DNA from 2 places in the Chromobacterium sp. W521 genome. Region 1 is predicted to be linked to the other one. Evidence: predicted binding sites of a transcription regulator. Region 1 holds the regulator's gene; the other holds the start of a gene.
What was found. The regulator NrdR, encoded in region 1, represses ribonucleotide reductase genes. The targets are predictions, from matches to a motif close to AAANACNATATATNGTNTTT.
Positions count from the first base shown of each region.

Region 2: the regulator NrdR is predicted to act here: its motif matches at 1,571-1,590, upstream of ACUXV1_RS01440 (ribonucleoside-diphosphate reductase subunit alpha).

Region 1 is NZ_JBRBAF010000011.1:82,184-90,563, reverse strand. It holds gene ACUXV1_RS17915 (hypothetical protein) at 1-125, opposite strand, end outside; gene ribD (bifunctional diaminohydroxyphosphoribosylaminopyrimidine deaminase/5-amino-6-(5-phosphoribosylamino)uracil reductase RibD) at 293-1,390, opposite strand; gene ACUXV1_RS17905 (GNAT family N-acetyltransferase) at 1,394-1,933, opposite strand; gene nrdR (transcriptional regulator NrdR) at 1,992-2,450, opposite strand; gene glyA (serine hydroxymethyltransferase) at 2,577-3,824, opposite strand; gene ACUXV1_RS17890 (DUF3224 domain-containing protein) at 3,991-4,392, opposite strand; gene ACUXV1_RS17885 (amidohydrolase) at 4,488-6,377, opposite strand; gene ACUXV1_RS17880 (DUF1427 family protein) at 6,374-6,601, opposite strand; gene ACUXV1_RS17875 (hydrolase) at 6,659-7,312, opposite strand; gene ACUXV1_RS17870 (pirin family protein) at 7,410-8,111, opposite strand; gene ACUXV1_RS17865 (LysR family transcriptional regulator) at 8,300-8,380, shown strand, end outside.
Region 2 is NZ_JBRBAF010000001.1:281,446-289,825, reverse strand. It holds gene ACUXV1_RS01440 (ribonucleoside-diphosphate reductase subunit alpha) at 1-1,464, opposite strand, end outside; gene pgeF (peptidoglycan editing factor PgeF) at 2,096-2,851, opposite strand; gene rluD (23S rRNA pseudouridine(1911/1915/1917) synthase RluD) at 2,841-3,944, opposite strand; gene ACUXV1_RS01425 (outer membrane protein assembly factor BamD) at 3,943-4,734, shown strand; gene ACUXV1_RS01420 (hypothetical protein) at 4,877-6,403, shown strand; gene ACUXV1_RS01415 (P-II family nitrogen regulator) at 6,464-6,802, opposite strand; gene purL (phosphoribosylformylglycinamidine synthase) at 6,951-8,380, shown strand, end outside.

The DNA of each region.
Region 1 (8,380 bases):
ACGCCATCCAGCCAGGGCAACATCTGCTCCAAAATGCGACGCCTCTCGTCGATCACTTGGGCAGGCGCGCCCTGACGCGCCAGCAATCGCATATAAGCCTCCAGCGCCGCCTTCAAATCGCTCATGCCCTTTCCCCAGCCCTCCCGGTCTTGCCCGCCCTTCCCCGCGCCGCTCGCGCTCTTCGGCACAGCCGGTGGACTGTTCTTATTTTCGGACAGAAATGTTGCAGACTCCAGACGGGATTCACGGCGACGTCGGCGTTTTTCTAACGCGCCTGGCTGGAAACAGCTTCTCAGGCCGGCGTCAGGCTCAAGCGCAAATCCGCGCCCACCATTCGCACATCGCGGATATTCAGCTTCTGCTTATCGGCCAAGTCCTCCAGCGCCGGCCAGGCAAACAGGCCGCGCGCGGCGTCGCCGGCCAGCGACGGCGCCAGATAAAGCACGATCTCGTCCACCAGCCCGGCGCGCAGCAGCGCGCCGTTGAGGCCGGCCCCCGCTTCCACCATCAGCATATTGACGCCGCGCTGCGCCAAGGACGCCAGCAAGGCAGGCAGGTCGGCATGGCCGTCGGCCTGCCGCGGCAAGGTCAGTATCTCCGCGCCGGCGCGATAAGGCCGCAGACGCGTTTCCTCATGGTTGCAGGTGGCCAGCACAGTGCTTCCGTCCTGGTAGATGCGCTGCGTCGGCGCAGTGCGCAGATCGCTGTCCAGCACCACGCGCAGCGGCTGGCGCTCGCAGGGGACTTCGCGCACCGTCAGTTGCGGATCGTCGGCCAACACCGTGCCGCTGCCAGTGAGCACCGCGCAATGCTCGGCACGCAGACGATGCACGTCGCGCCGCGCCTCGGGTCCGGTGATCCACTGGCTGCGGCCGTTGAGCAAGGCGGTCTTGCCATCCAGCGTGGCGGCGGCCTTGAGCATGACCCACGGGCGGCCGCGCTCAACCCGCGACAAGAAGCCGCGATGTACTTGTCTCGCCTCCGCCTCCATCAGCCCGGCGTCGGCGTCTACGCCAGCGGCCCGCAACATGGCCAAACCGCGGCCGGACACTTCGTGGTAGGGGTCCACCATCGCCGCAGCCACTCGGGCCACGCCTTCGTCGATCAAACGCCGCGCGCACGGCGGAGTTCGACCGTGGTGGCTGCAGGGTTCCAGCGTGACATAGGCGGTGGCGCCGCGTGGGGATAGGCCACGCGACAGGCAGTCCTTGATCGCCTGGATTTCCGCGTGATCGCCGCCCACTTGCAGGGTGGCGCCCTCTCCAATCACCGCGCCGTCGCGCACCAACACGCAACCCACGCCCGGATTGGGCGCGGCGCGGCGAGTAGCCTCGGCGGCCAGCCGCAGCGCGCGCTGCATGTAACGATGGTCATCGGCGGAGTCGTTCATGTTTCATTGCTTCCATTCATGAGCCAGCAAGCTGTACTGCCTGGCGTCGCAGTAGCGGCCTTGCAGCAGCAGGTATTCGCGCAGCAGGCCTTCAAAACGGAAGCCCAGCCGCTCCGCCACCGCGCAGCTGCGGTGATTGGCCGCCGCCGCGTCTATCGCCACCCGGTGCAGGCCCAATGGGCCGAAAGCCTCGTTCAGCAGTTGCGTCAGCGCCGCCTGCATCACTCCCTGGCCCACCTGACGGCGGTCCAGCCAATAACCGACGAAGGCGTGGCGGTTCAAGGCGTCAACGGAGTGCAGATCACAAACGCCGGCCAGCTCGCCGCCGCGCAACACCAGCCAAGTATAGGCTTTGCCGATCTGACGGCTGACGGCGGCGGACTGCAGAAAGGCGCGGGAGTCGGACTCGGAACGGGTCAGCGGCTCCCACGGCATCCATGGCCGCAGCGCGTCGCGGTTGGCGTTGATCAAGGCGAACAGCGCCGGCGCGTCGGACAGCTCAGGCGCGCTCAGCGAAACATGGGCAGGCAGGGGTTCAGACATGCAGGCACCCGCAAGGACGGAAGAATGGAGCAGTCTACTCCAGCCTCCCGCCGGGAGGTCAATGCGAAGACTTCTGGATTTCCTTGATCGCGTCGGAAAACTCGGACACGTCCTGAAAACTGCGGTAGACCGAGGCGAAACGCACATAGGCCACCTTGTCCAGGCGGGCCAGTTCGTTCATCACCATTTCGCCGATCTCGCGGCTGGACACTTCCCGCTCGCCCAGTTGCAGCAACTTGTGACAGATGCGGTCTATCGCTTCGTCCACCAGCGCGGTGGGCACCGGGCGTTTGTGCAGCGCGCGCAGGAAGCTGGTGCGAACTTTCTCGATATCGAATTCCGAACGATGGCCGGCGGTTTTCACCACCTGCGGCATGCGCACGTCGGCGGTTTCAAAGGTCGTGAAACGCTTCTCGCACACCGGGCAGCGCCGCCGCCGCCGGATGCTGCTGCCGTCCTCACTGACGCGGGAGTCGATTACCTGAGTATCGGCATTGCCGCAGAACGCGCATTTCATGACTTAATCCTAAGGGTTCCAATGTATGGATGTTATCAGCAATGCGCAGTCAAGTTAATGCCGCTATCGCCCTCCATGAAAAAGACGCCCCTGAGGGCGTCTTTTTAAGGCCGAGACCAGCGCGGCTTATTTGGAGTACACCGGGAACCGATGACACAGCGCGGTGGCTTGCTCCGCTACGCGAGCGATCAACGCGTCGTCGTTCGGGTTGTCCAGCACGTCCGCCACCAGATTGGCCACCTGGATGGCTTCGGCCTCCTTGAAGCCGCGGGTGGTAATGGCCGGGGAACCGATGCGGATGCCGGAAGTCACGAACGGGGTTTCCGGGTCGTTCGGGATCGCGTTCTTGTTCACGGTGATGTGGGCGCGGCCCAGAAGCGCGTCGGCGGCCTTGCCGGTCAGGCCCTTGGGACGCAAGTCCACCAGGAACACGTGGCTCTCGGTGCGGCCGGACACGATGCGCACGCCGCGCTCGGCCAGGGTCTTGGCCATGATGGAGGCGTTCTTCAGCACTTGTTCCTGATACACCTTGAACTCGGGCTGCAGCGCTTCCTTGAAGGCCACCGCCTTGGCGGCGATCACATGCTCCAGCGGGCCGCCTTGCAGGGTCGGGAACACATTGCTGTTGATGCTTTTCTCAAACTCGGCCTTGGCCAGGATGATGCCGCCGCGCGGGCCGCGCAGGGTCTTGTGGGTAGTCGAGGTCACGAAGTCGGCGAACGGCACCGGGTTCGGGTACACGCCGGCGGCGATCAGCCCTGCGTAGTGCGCCATGTCCACCATGAAGTAAGCGCCGCATTTCTTGGCGATCTGGCCCATGCGCTCGAAGTCGAAGCGCAAGGCGTAAGCGGACGCGCCGCCGATGATCAGCTTGGGCTTGGTTTCCATCGCTACGCGCTCCATGTCGTCGTAGTCGATTTCTTCCTTGTCGTTCAGGCCGTAGGCAACGATGTTGAACATCTTGCCGGACAGGTTGGCCGGAGAGCCGTGGGTCAGGTGACCGCCGTGGCCCAGGTTCATGCCCATCACGGTGTCGCCCGGCTTCAGGATGGAGAAGTACACCGCCTGGTTGGCCTGGCTGCCGGAGTGCGGCTGCACGTTGGCGTATTCCGCGCCGAACAGCTGCTTAACGCGGTCGATGGCGAGTTGCTCGACCACGTCCACATGCTCGCAACCGCCGTAGAAGCGCTTGCCCGGGTAGCCTTCGGCGTACTTATTGGTCAGTTGGGAGCCCTGGGCTTCCATCACCGCGGGGCTGGTGTAGTTTTCCGAGGCGATCAACTCAATGTGATCTTCCTGGCGTTGACACTCGGCCGCAATGGCGGCGGCGAGTTCGGGATCGAATTTGGCAATCGTCTGGTCAGCAGCGAACATCTTTGACTCATCCATCAAAGGGTTAACGATGCGGGCATTCTACACGAAATGCCGAGGCGAAAACCTTAACGTGAAGCAATTGCCGCGAAGGGAAAAACGAGCCTCTCCAGATGCGCGCAACCAGTTCAAAATCTTGCGAGCCAGGGCGCATCCGGCTTTGAACCGCTTATCCGGGCAGGGTGTAATCAAAATCGTAGAAGTGCTCGCCGGCGGTGATCGTGATGCGCAGGCAGCCGCTGATGCCGCAGAGTTCCTCGGTGCCGGAATCCGGCGTCACCATGATGGCTTGCTCGGCGGCTCCGCGCGTCATCGTGGCGCTGTGTTGCAGCACAAAACTGCCTTTGCGGCCGTGCAGGCTGCCTTGCACCCGCTCCATGGCGACATAGCCGGCCGAACCCGGCTCCGCGCTTCGGAAGCTCAGCATCTCGCCCTGGCTGACGGCGTCCAGATCACCATGAAAACGCTTGTCAAGCGACATGCGGCCAAGACCGCTAGCGCCGGCTGTCTCGCTCAAGGGTTCCGGGGAGAGTTTGACGTCGAAACGGCCGCTGGCGATGGATTTCATCATGTATCCTCAAGATGGGCGCCGCCGCGGGCGCGGCAGGCCATCGTCATGATAACGCAGCCGGCCGCGGCCGCGCGCTGGCTTCTTCTATCCCGGAGTCAAACCGCCCAGCAGGAGCAGCCCAGGGCGCCGAAGAAACTCTGGGAGTCGGACACCGGCAGGCCAGCGTCCCAGGCGCGGGCGTGCTGGTGCCCGTGCAGGCCGCAGGCGCTGGCGCAAGCACAGGCCGCGCCGGCCTGGCGGTGCAGCGAGCGGCGGCCAGCGCCCTCCGGCTCGCCCCAAGCGGCGTAGCCTTTGTAGCGTCGCACCGGGGACCAATCCGGCATTGCCGGCGGCAAGGGATTGTCGTCCAGCGCGGCGAAGTCGGCGGCGGCGTAAACGATGCGGCCTCCCACCATGGTCAAGTCCGAGCTTATGAAGGAGATGTCGTCCTCGGCGCAAGCGAAGAAGTCCCGGTCCGGCACGATGAGATCGGCGAACTGCCCGGCTTCGATGCGGCCGCGCCGGCCTTCTTCATGAGTGAACCAGGCCACGTTCTCCGTCCACATCCGCAGCGCGGTTTCTCGGTCCAGGCAGTTGCGCTGCGAGTAGAGCCGCAAGCCGCCCACGGTCTTGCCGGTCACCATCCAGGCCAGCGACACCCATGGATTGTACGAGGCGACGCGGGTGGCGTCGGTGCCGGCGGACACCCTGACGCCCTTGGCCAGCATGCGGGCTATCGGCGGGGTGGCCTCGGCGGCGGCGGCGCCGTAGCGCTCGACGAAATACTCGCCCTGGTAAGCCATGCGGTGTTGCACCGCGATGCCGCCGCCCAGCGCGGCGATGCGGTCGATTGAGCGATCGGAAATGGTTTCGGCGTGGTCGAAGAACCAGTTCAGGCCGCTCAAGGGAATGTCGCGGTCCACTTTTTCAAACACGTCCAGCGCGCGGGAGATGGTTTCGTCGTAAGTGGCGTGCAAACGCCACGGCCAGCGGTTTTGCGCCAGGATGCGCACCACCTCCTCCAGTTCCCCCTCCATTTCCGGCGGCATGTCCGGCCGCGGCTGACGAAAATCCTCAAAGTCCGCGGCGGAAAACACCAGCATCTCCCCCGCGCCGTTGTGACGGAAATAATCATCGCCCTGCTTGTATTTGACGCCGGCGGTCCAGTTGAGGAAGTCCTCTTTCTCTTGCTTGGGTTTTTGGGTGAACAGGTTGTACGCCAATCTCACCGTCATCTGGCCGGCGTCGGCCAGTTGCTGGATCACCGCGTAATCGTCCGGGTAGTTCTGAAAGCCGCCGCCGGCGTCGATCACGCCGGTCACGCCCAGGCGGTTGAGCTCACGCATGAAATGGCGGGTAGAGTTGAGTTGGTAATCAAAGGGCAGCTTGGGTCCTTGGGCCAGGGTGGCGTAAAGGATGGCCGCATTGGGCTTGGCCAGCAGCAAGCCGGTGGGCGCGCCGTCGGCGCCGCGGACGATTTCGCCGCCCGGCGGCGCAGGCGTGTCCTTGGTGTAGCCTACCGCGCGCAGAGCCGCGCCGTTGAGCAAGGCGCGGTCGTACAGATGCAACAAGAAGACCGGCGTGTCCGGCGCTACCGCGTTGATCTCCTCCAGCGTGGGCAGGCGCTTCTCAAGAAACTGGTGCTCGGTGAAGCCCCCCACCACCCTCACCCATTGCGGCGCGGGCGTAACGGCGACCTGCCGCCGCAGCATCTCCATGGCGTCCGCCAGCGAACGCACGCCGTCCCAACGCAACTCCATATTGAAGTTGAGGCCGCCGCGCACCACGTGAGTATGGTTGTCGATCAGGCCGGGCAAAACGCTGCGACCGCGCAGATCGATCACGCGGGTGGCCGCGCCGGCCAACGCCATAATTTCACTGTCCTCGCCCACGGCGAGAAAGCGGCCGTCCTTAACGGCAACGGCGCTGGCGCGGGGCCGAGCGCGGTTCAGCGTGGTGAAACGGCCATTGCGCAAAATGAGATCGGCCAAGGCGGTGGTGGTCATGATTGCTTCTCCTGTGGGGCGGCGACCGGGCTCGCCGGCTGGCTGACGGCGGCTGGCGCGCCATGGCGCAACGCTTGGAATTGGGGCCAAAGCTGCTCGCCGATCAACATGCCCAGCAGGCCGAGGATGGCGACGGCCGGCGGCGCCGGCGAACGCACGTGCAGCAGGCTGTAGATGACCCCCACCAACAGGCCGGCCGCCAAGGAAATCAGATAAGGTTTCATGCTTGCGCCCTCTACCGGCGGCGTGGCCGCCGGCATGGAATCAATACGCTCGGCGGATCAACCTTCCTGGGCGCCGAACATGGTTTTGGCGTACTGGATGCCCAAGCCGTAGCCTCCGCCCAGCTTTTTGGCGATGCCGGTGGTTAGGTCGTATGTGTCGGCTCGCGCCCAGTCGCGCTGCAATTCCAGCAAGTATTGCAAGGCCGTGATCGGCCGCGCGCCGGCCTGCACCATGCGCTGGATCGCGCGCTCGTGCGCTTCCGCCGAGATGTCGCCGCAAGCGTCGGCGATCACGTAGACCTCGAAGCCCTGGGACAGCGCGGACAACGCCGGGCCGACAATGCAGACGCTGGTCCACAGGCCCGCCAGCACAATGCGGCCCTTGCCGATATGGTTGACGCGATCAATCACCGCGGCGTCTTCCCAGGTGTTCATCGAACTGCGGTCCAGCATACGCTGTCCGGGAAAGGGGGCGCTCACCTCTTCGAACATCGGCCCGGAAAAGCTCTTTTCGGCCACAGTGGTCAGTATCGTGGGCACCTTGAAGCCGGCGGCGGCGCTGGCGACCAAGCCGGCGTTGTTGCGCAGCGTGGGCATGTCGATGGAGTGAGTGGCGAAAGCCATCTGCGATTGGTAGTCGATCAGGATCAGCGTGTGATCGTGCGGGGTCAGCAACAGCGGGCTGGGGGTCGGGGTGGCTTTCAGGCTCATGGCATTCTCCAGTGGATCAAGGAATGAACAGACGGCGGCCGGACGGGCAAGACGCCGGGCGGGCAGAAGGGCCGCCGGCCCCTGCCCGCCGCGGCAGTCACTCGCGGCTATCCACCAGAATCAGTTCGGCGTCCTCTCCGGCGACGATGCGCAGCAAGTCCTCATCGCGGATCGCCGCGCCGTCGCGGGCTTGCAGCGTCACGCCGTTAACCTCCGCCCGGCCGCGAGCCAGCACCAGATAAGCGCAACGCTGTGCGCCCAACCGGTAATCGACGCTTTCGCCGGCCTTGAGGGCGGCGCCCAACACGCGGGCGTCGGCACGGATCGGCAAGGCCTGATCGTCGCCGTCCATGCCGCTGGCCAGAGCGACGAAGGCGCCGGAGCGGTCCTCCTTGGGAAACGGTTTGCTGCCCCAGGACGGCTCGCCTCCGCGCCGCTCCGGCATGATCCAGATCTGGAAAATACGGGTGTCGACGGCTTCCAGATTGTATTCAGAGTGAACAATGCCGCTGCCTGCGCTCATCACTTGCACATCGCCGGCCTCGGTGCGGCCCTGATTGCCCAGGTTGTCGCGGTGGCTGATCGCGCCTTCACGAACATAAGTGATGATTTCCATATCCGCATGCGGATGTGGAGGAAAGCCGGTGTCCGGCGCGATGGTGTCGTCGTTCCACACCCGCAGAGCGCCCCAGTGCATGCGCGCCGGGTCATGGTATTCGGCGAAGGAAAAATGGTGTTTGGCGTCCAACCAGCCATGGTGGGCTCCGCCCAGGCTGGCGAAAGAGCGATGTTCTATCATGCTGTCCTCCCGTATTGTGGCGAGGCGCCGCCTGCCCGGCGACGCGTCTGATGCAACCACTATACGCAGCGGACAACGCTATGTTAACGGGATATATGGAATTGCATCGTTTCCATTTTTGACATGATTAATGCGCTATCTTGCAGTTTGATGGTTAAAATTGAAATCCATCGCCTGAAGCGAATCCAATGATGAAACGACTCCCCGATCTGGAAGCCTGGGCTATTTTCGCCAAGGTGGCGGAATGCGGCTCCTTCGCCCGCGCCGCC
Region 2 (8,380 bases), on a different contig from region 1:
GGCCCAGTCCGCGCCTTCCATCACGCGCTTCATGAACAGGTCCGGAATCCAGTTGGCGGTGTTCATGTCGTGGGTGCGGCGGCGGTCGTCGCCGGTGTTCTTGCGCAGCTCCAGGAATTCTTCGATGTCCGCGTGCCAGGTTTCCAGATAGGCGCAGACGGCGCCTTTGCGCTTGCCGCCCTGGTTCACCGCCACGGCGGTGTCGTTGACCACTTTCAGGAACGGCACCACGCCCTGGGATTTGCCGTTGGTGCCCTTGATGTGGGAGCCCATGGCGCGCACGGAGGTCCAGTCATTGCCCAGGCCGCCGGCAAACTTGGACAGCAGGGCGTTTTCCTTGATGCCTTCGTAGATGCCGTCCAGGTCGTCGGCAATGGTGGTGAGGTAGCAGCTGGACAGCTGGCTGCGGCGGGTGCCGGAGTTGAACAGGGTGGGGGTGGACGACATGAAGTCGAAGCTGGAGAGCACGTTGTAGAACTCGATGGCGCGCTCTTCGCGGTTCACTTCGTTCAACGCCAGGCCCATGGCCACGCGCATGTAGAAGGCCTGCGGCATTTCGATGCGGGCGCCGTCCACGTGCAGGAAGTAGCGGTCGAACAGGGTTTGCAGGCCCAGGTAGCCAAACTTCAGGTCGCGGTTGGCGTCCAGCGCGGCGCCCATTTTTTTCAGGTCGTATTCGCCCAGTTTTTCATCCAGCAGTTCGGCGTCGATGCCTTTCTTGATGAAGGTGGGGAAGTACAGCGCGTACTGCTTGGCCATTTCTTCCTGGCTGACGGCTTCGCCCAGGATTTCCAGGCGGATGTTGTTCAGCAGCAGGCGGGCGGTCACGTAATCGTAAGCCGGGTCCTGCTCAATCATGGAGCGGGCGGCCAGGATGGCGGATTTGTTGACTTCGTCTTCGCTGACGCCATCGTAAATGTTCTTCAGGGTTTCGCTGAGGATGGCGTCGATATCGATGCCTGCCAGGTTTTGGCTGGCGGATTCGATGGTGGCGCGCAGGCGGGCCACGTCCAGCGGCAGCTTGCGGCCGTCTTTGCGCACCACGTTGATCTGCACCTGGGTCAGGGCTTCGCCGCGGGCGGCGCGCTCTTGGGAGCGCTGTTCGCGGTACAGCACGTAGGCGCGGGCTACATCATGCTCGCCAAAGCGCATCAGAGACAGTTCCACCTGGTCCTGGATGTCTTCAATGTGGATGGCTCCGCCTTCCGGCTTGCGGCGCATCAGGGCGCTGGCCACTTGTTCGCTCAGCTGGGCGACTTTTTCGCGCAGGCTGGCGGAGGTGGCGCCCTGGTGGCCCATGACCGCCAGGAAGGCTTTGGTCATGGCGATGGAGATCTTGACGGGTTCGAACGGCACCACCGCACCGTTGCGACGGATGGTTTTGTACTGGCTGAAATCGGCTTTGGGCGCGGCTGCGCGGCCGAGTTCTGCGGCGGTCTGCCCTTCAAAGGTGGTCAATTGCATGTAGCCCTCGATAAGGTGGGTGGTTGCGTCCTTCCGTTACTGCGTTTCCCATGGGGCAGGCCGGCTGTGGACAAATCTGTTGAAAAGCTGTGCGCGAGCTGTGGGTAAACACAATATGTATTGTTTGTAGCTCGCGGAACACCCAAATTCTAGTGTTGAGTATGGGGCAGTACAAGTCTTGACAGCGGAAGATTTAATGGCTGTTTTGGAGAGGATGGGGGGCGAAAGCCCGTGGTTGCTGGCTTTGCGGGGCGTGAGATTTTTTTTGGCCGGCCGACACATTTCATTCTGTAGCCAAGAAACCTTGTTGAAACAAGCCGCAGCGCAGTGAGCGGCGCGGGCCACTAGATGTTGTGGATTTGCATCATGGCTCGGGCAGTGCTGAGTTGGAGGAAAGTGGTGCGTAATTGGTGTGTTGGGTTTTTGGCCTGTCTGACCGCGCAATCAATGAAAAGCCCCGCGCGCGGCGGGGCCTTGGGGAGGATGTCTTGGAACCTGTTCACGATCTCGCGAGCTAAGGCAAGACAAGGCGAAAACGGCTGAGAAAGCGGAATGTACGTGTGGTACATGAGCATTTCGAAGCCGGTTTCAACGCTGTATCGCCGACGCACAGCAGATCGTAAACAGATTCTTACTCCAGCCAGATCAGGCTGGCCATGCGGCCGGTCTGGCCGTCGCGGCGGTAGGAGAAGAAGCGAGCTCGGTCTATCACCGTGCATTCCTCGCCGCCGTAGATCTGTTCCACGCCGGCGGCGTTCAGGCGCTGGCGCGCCAGCGCGTAGATGTCGGCCAGGTATTTGCCGTCGCCAATGTCGCTGAAGGCGGCCGCGGCGGCCGGGTTGCGTTCCATGAAGGCGGCGCGCACTTCCGCGCCCACTTCAAAGGCATCCGGGCCGATGGCGGGGCCCAGCCAGGCCATCAGCCGCGCCGGGCGCTCGTTGCAGGCGGCCACGGCGGCTTCTATTACGCCGTCGCACAGCCCGCGCCAGCCTGCGTGGGCGGCGGCCACTACGGTGCCTTCGCTATTGCACAGCAAGAGCGGCAGGCAGTCCGCGGTCATCACCGCGCACACCGTGCCGGGCTGGCGGCTGAAGCTGGCGTCGGCGTCCGGGGGCTGGGCGCCCACCTCGGTCGCGTTCAGCACTGTCACGCCGTGCACCTGATTCAGCCAGGCCGGCTCCGCCGGCAGTTGTTGGCGCAGCAGCGTGCGGTTGGCGGCCACGGCGGCCGGATCGTCGCCCACGTGCAGGCCCAGGTTCAGGCTGTGAAAGGGCGCGGCGCTGACGCCGCCGTTGCGGGTGGTGATCAGGGTGCGCACATTGGGCGGCGCCGGCCAGTCGGCCTCCAGCCAGTCCGGCGCTTGCTTGGCGGACAGCTCAGCGGACATAGATTACCTCCACGTCGCCGTCATCTTCTTCGTCCTCATCGTCCCATTCTTCGTCTTCCGCCTCGTCCAGCAACTGCGGCATCGGTGCGGCGTCGGCGGTGTCGCCGTCTCCGCGCAGCACGTCCAGCAGGTGGCGCAGGTCGTCCGGCAGCGGCGCTTTCCAGTTGCGCTCCTCGCCGCTGGCCGGGTGCACCAGGGTCAGCGAGTAAGCGTGCAGCGCTTGGCGGCCCAGCGCCTTGACCGCTGCGGCGATGTCTTCGTCCATCTTGTGCCGCAGGTTGCCGTAGATCGGGTCGCCGGCCAGCGGGTGGTTGGCTTCGCGCATGTGCACGCGGATCTGGTGGGTGCGGCCGGTTTCCAGCTTGCACTCGATATAGGAGTGGCTGGCGAAGCGCTCCAGCACCCGCACATGGGTGATGGCCTGTTTGCCGCCAAACTTCAGCACCGCCATTTTCAGGCGGTTGTGCGGGTCGCGGCCCATCTGGGTTTCGATGGTGCCGTCAAACGGCACGTTGCCGTCGGCGATGGCGCGATAGATGCGCTTGACGGTGCGCGCCTGCAATTGGCGGACCAGTTCGGTCTGGGCCGGCAGCGTCTTGGCCACCACCATCAAGCCGCTCGTGTCCTTGTCCAGCCGGTGCACAATGCCGGCGCGCGGCACTTGGGCCAGCGCCGGGCAGTGGTGCAGCAGGCCGTTGAGCAGGGTGCCGCTCCAGTTGCCGGAGGCGGGGTGCACCACCAGGCCGGCCGGCTTGTTGATCACCAGGATGTGGTCGTCTTCAAAAATGATGGGCAAGTCCATGGCTTCCGGCTGGAAGGCCATCTCTTCGTTGCTGCGCATCAGAGTGACATCCAGCTTCTCGCCCCCCAGCACCTTGGTCTTGGGCGCGGCGGTTTTGCCGTCCAGCAGCACGTGGCCATCTTTGATCCATTGCGTAAGGCGGCTGCGCGAGTATTCCGGCATCAATTTCGCCAGCGCGGCATCCAGCCGTTCGCCGCCCAGCGACAGCGGAACATCAAGTTGTTGTGTAGCGGATATCTCGTTTTCCGAGATGTCGCTATAATCGTCCGGGTCAAAGTAAGGATCAGTCATGAAAAGATACGTTGTCGCTGCAATGTTGGTGATGGGGCTTGCCGGTTGTGCAACCACGGAAACCTACGATGAGACTCGCGGCTGGACCGTGGAAAAGCTGTATTCGGAAGCGCATGATGAGTTGAACAGCGGCAATTATACCCGCGCTGTCAAGCTCTACGAAACGCTGGAAGCGCGTTTCCCTTACGGGCGTTACGCTCAGCAGGCGCAGATGGACCTGGCTTATACCCATTACAAGGATAACGAGCCGGAGCAGGCCATCGCCTCCGCCGACCGTTTCATCAAGCTTCATCCCACCCATCCAAACCTGGACTACCTCTATTATCTGAAAGGCTTGGTGTTTTACAACGATGATTCCGGCTTGCTGGCCAAATGGGCCGGCCAGGACATGAGCGAGCGCGATCCGCGCGCCGCGCGCGAGGCCTTCACCGCCTTCCGCGAACTGGTGACGCGCTTCCCCAACAGCATTTACAAGGAAGACGCCTCCAAGAAGATGGAGCGGCTGCTGGACGCGCTGGGCGGCAACGAGATGCACGTAGCCCGCTATTACATGAAGCGCGGCGCTTACCTGGCCGCCGCCAACCGCGCCCAGGGCGTGGTGAAGAACTACGCCAACACCAAGTACCCGGAAGAGGCGCTGGGCATCATGGTGGCGGCTTACGACAAGCTGTCCATGCCGCAACTGCGCGACGACGCCAAGCGCGTGCTGGCGCTGAACTACCCCAACAGCGAATACCTGAAAGAGGGCTGGTCCATTGAGGACATGCCGTGGTGGAAACTGTGGAAGTAAGCTGGCCTTGAATGGTTTGAAAGCCCCCGGATTCCGGGGGCTTTTTCTTTGATGCCGGGCAAGTTGCGCGGGGCCATGGTTTGAGGGTAATGCTTTTGGGATGATAGGATCTCAAGCTTTAAGCCGATAATCATAATTAGTCATGTCCAAAACCTTCGCTTCCCTGTTGGTGCTGGCCGCCTTGTGCGCGCCGGTTGCCGCCGCCGCAAAGCCAGACCTCGTCCTACTGAAAGAGCGTTACCCGGAAAAGCTGTCCTACGACGGCTCGGCGCAACTGCTGAGCGCCGGCGACGGCGAACTGAACGATTCCGTCATGGGCTTGATTGATGCGCTCAAGCTGCGTTTCCCTTGGCATGAGCTGTGGGCGTTGCGTTCGGCCAACGGCTTGACCTTGCGTCAGGGGCGAACGGAGGCGGCCTTGCCTTTGCCCAAGGGCAGTTATTTCACCACCAGCTATGTGGCGATGTCGCGAGACGGCCTGACCTTGGCTTTTGGCACTGGCCGGGACGGCAAACTGGAGGCTGTGCGCTGGCGGCGCGGCGGCGCGCTGGAGACGCTGGTGCCTGCGGGCCAAGCCTGGCTGTCCGGCGTCACAGATATCAGCGCCGACGGCCGCACGGTGATTGGCTGGCTGCTGAGCGACGAAAAAGCGATGCTGCGTGGCTTCCAATGGGTGGAGGGCAAGGGGTTCAGCTTGTTGCCGGAACCCATGAGCCTGCCGCTGGCGCTGAGCGCGGATGGGGCGGTAACGGCCGGTCTTGCCTTGCGCGGCAATCTGGACATGCTGCGGCGGATGCGGCGGATGCAAGATTTCATGAACGAAAGCCCGCTGATGAGTGATGGCGAGGTGACTAAGCTGCAAGTTTCCGGCGTCCATCCGGGGCGCGGGGATGTGGCCGGCTACTTCAAGCATGCCGACACCGGCGTTTGGCACGGCTTTGTCTGGAATCCGGACGAGGGCAAGCCAAGCCGGCGCGAGCCCTTGCCGTGGCCGGCCTCGGCGGAAGGCAAGGTGGGTGACGCGCAACGCGACGCGCAAGTGCTGGCCTGGGCCGGCATGAGCGGCGAGGATGCCAATATCTTCACGGAAAGCGACGCCGTGCGTTGGCGTGCGGGCGAGGGAGTCAGCGTGATCCGCGCCAAGTCCGTGTTGGAAGGCTTGTCCGCTGATGGGCGCACGGTTTTTGTGTCCTTTGACAGGGAGGGCGACCATCGCCGCGCCTTCGTGCAAGTCTCGCCGGAGGGCGAGGCGGATCTGGAGGCTGTGGTGCGCGCGGAAACCCGCAAGGAGAGCCTGGGGATGTTCTTGCGCTCGGTCTCCGAGGATGGCCGCTACTTATGGCTGAACTCGTTCACGGCAGACGGGACGTTCCCGCTGCGCTTGGAAAACGGCAAGCTGGCGCCGTTCTCGCCGGTGATCGGTGATCTGACGTTGACCGCTTTTAGTCAGGACGGCCGCGTGGTGGCGGGTACCTCCACCCAGCCGGAGCAGGGCGGCTACGCCACTTTACGCTGGCGTTTTGGCGCGCCGAAGACACAGCGCCTGTTCTGCCCGGGCGAGGAGCGGAGCAGCAGCCATATCGTCATGTCCGGTGATGGCAAGGTGGTGGCAGCGGGTCAGGAGAGGCACGGCAAGGTGCATACTTGCCTGTTCGGGCCTTTGGATTAAATGACAAGGCCCCGCGGAAACGGGGCCTTGGAGCGCGGGTTCCAGCGCTTGCCGGTGGACTTAGATCGCCTGCTCGTTGGTTTCGCCGGTGCGGATGCGCACCACTTGCTCTACCGGGGTGACGAAGATCTTGCCGTCGCCTATCTTGCCGGTGCGGGCGGTGGCGACGATGGTTTCGATGGCGCGTTCCACCAGGTCGTCCGGCAGAATCACTTCCACTTTCACCTTGGGTAAAAAGTCCACCACGTATTCGGCGCCGCGGTAGAGCTCGGTATGGCCCTTTTGGCGGCCAAAGCCCTTGACCTCGGTAACGGTCAGGCCGTTGATGCCCAGTTCGGACAAGGCTTCGCGCACCTCGTCCAGTTTGAACGGCTTGATCACGGCTTCAACCTTTTTCATGCTGGAAGCTCCTTGCTGATGAGATGAAATGCTATTCGGATGAGGGTTATTTTATTAAGCGGCGGGCATCCGGGCAATTAGCCGCTTAAAACAAACAGTGAATTGCTGTATTATGACGCGCTTTCCTGATACTTGTCGCGGGTGTCTAATGTCTTACCTTACCAAGCTCCGTGGCGGCGTTGCGCTGTCGCCGTTCCGTCTTGAAAAACTGCTTGCCGCAGCCGCCGAAGCCGGGTTGCCGGATCTCAGCATCAGTGCCGAATTCTGGCATTTCGCCGAAAGCGAAACCGAACTGACGTTGGAAGAGCAGGCCACCTTGGGCAAGTTGCTGAGCTACGGCGAAGCGCCGTTGGCCGGCCAGCCGGATGGCGAACTGTTTCTGGTGACGCCGCGATTGGGCACTTTGTCGCCCTGGGCCTCCAAGGCCACCGATATCGCCCAGCACTGCGGGCTGGGAGGGATTCTCCGCATCGAACGCGGCACCGCCTTCTGGGTTAAGTCCGCACAATCATCTTTAAATGAAGAGGCTCGTCATATTTTGACGGGCCTCTTGCACGATAGGATGACGGAAACGGTGCTGCCGTCGCTGGACGACGCCGCGCGCCTGTTTGTCCATCAAGATCCGCAGCCGATGACGTCGGTGGACATCCTCGCCGGCGGCCGCGCGGCGCTGGAGGCGGCCAACGCAGATCTGGGCCTGGCCCTGTCCGAGGACGAAGTGGATTACCTGGTGGAAAACTTCACCAAGATGCGGCGCAACCCCACCGATGTGGAATTGATGATGTTTGCGCAGGCCAACTCCGAGCACTGCCGTCACAAGATCTTCAACGCCAAATTCATCATTGACGGCGAAGAGCAGGAAAAGTCGCTGTTCCGCATGATCCGGGACACCCACGACGCCAATCCGCAAGGCACGCTGGTGGCGTACAAGGACAACGCCTCGGTGATCGAAGGCGCTTTCATCGAGCGCTTCTATCCGCAGCCGGAAGGCCACGCTTACGCTTACCACAGCGAACCCACCGATATCCTGATGAAGGTGGAGACGCACAACCACCCGACGGCGATTTCACCGTTCGCCGGCGCATCCACCGGCAACGGCGGCGAGATCCGCGACGAGGGCGCCACCGGCCGCGGCTCGCGTCCCAAGGCCGGCATGACCGGCTTCACCGTGTCCAACCTGAACATTCCGGGCTTTGTGCAGCCGTGGGAGCGTTACAGCGACACGGCGGCGCAGTATGGCAAGCCGGAGCGCATCGCCTCCGCCTTGCAGATCATGCTGGAAGGCCCGATCGGCGGCGCGGCGTTTAACAATGAATTCGGCCGCCCCAATCTGACCGGCTATTTCCGCACCTTCGAAGAAGAGGTGGAAGGCGAGATGCGCGGCTATCACAAGCCGATCATGATCGCCGGCGGCTTGGGCAACATCCAGCAGCAGCAAATTCACAAGAACGAGATTCCGGAAGGCGCGCTGCTGATTCAACTGGGCGGCCCCAGCTTGCTGATCGGCCTGGGCGGCGGCGCGGCTTCGTCGATGGACACCGGCGCCAACAGCGCGGACTTGGACTTTGACTCCGTGCA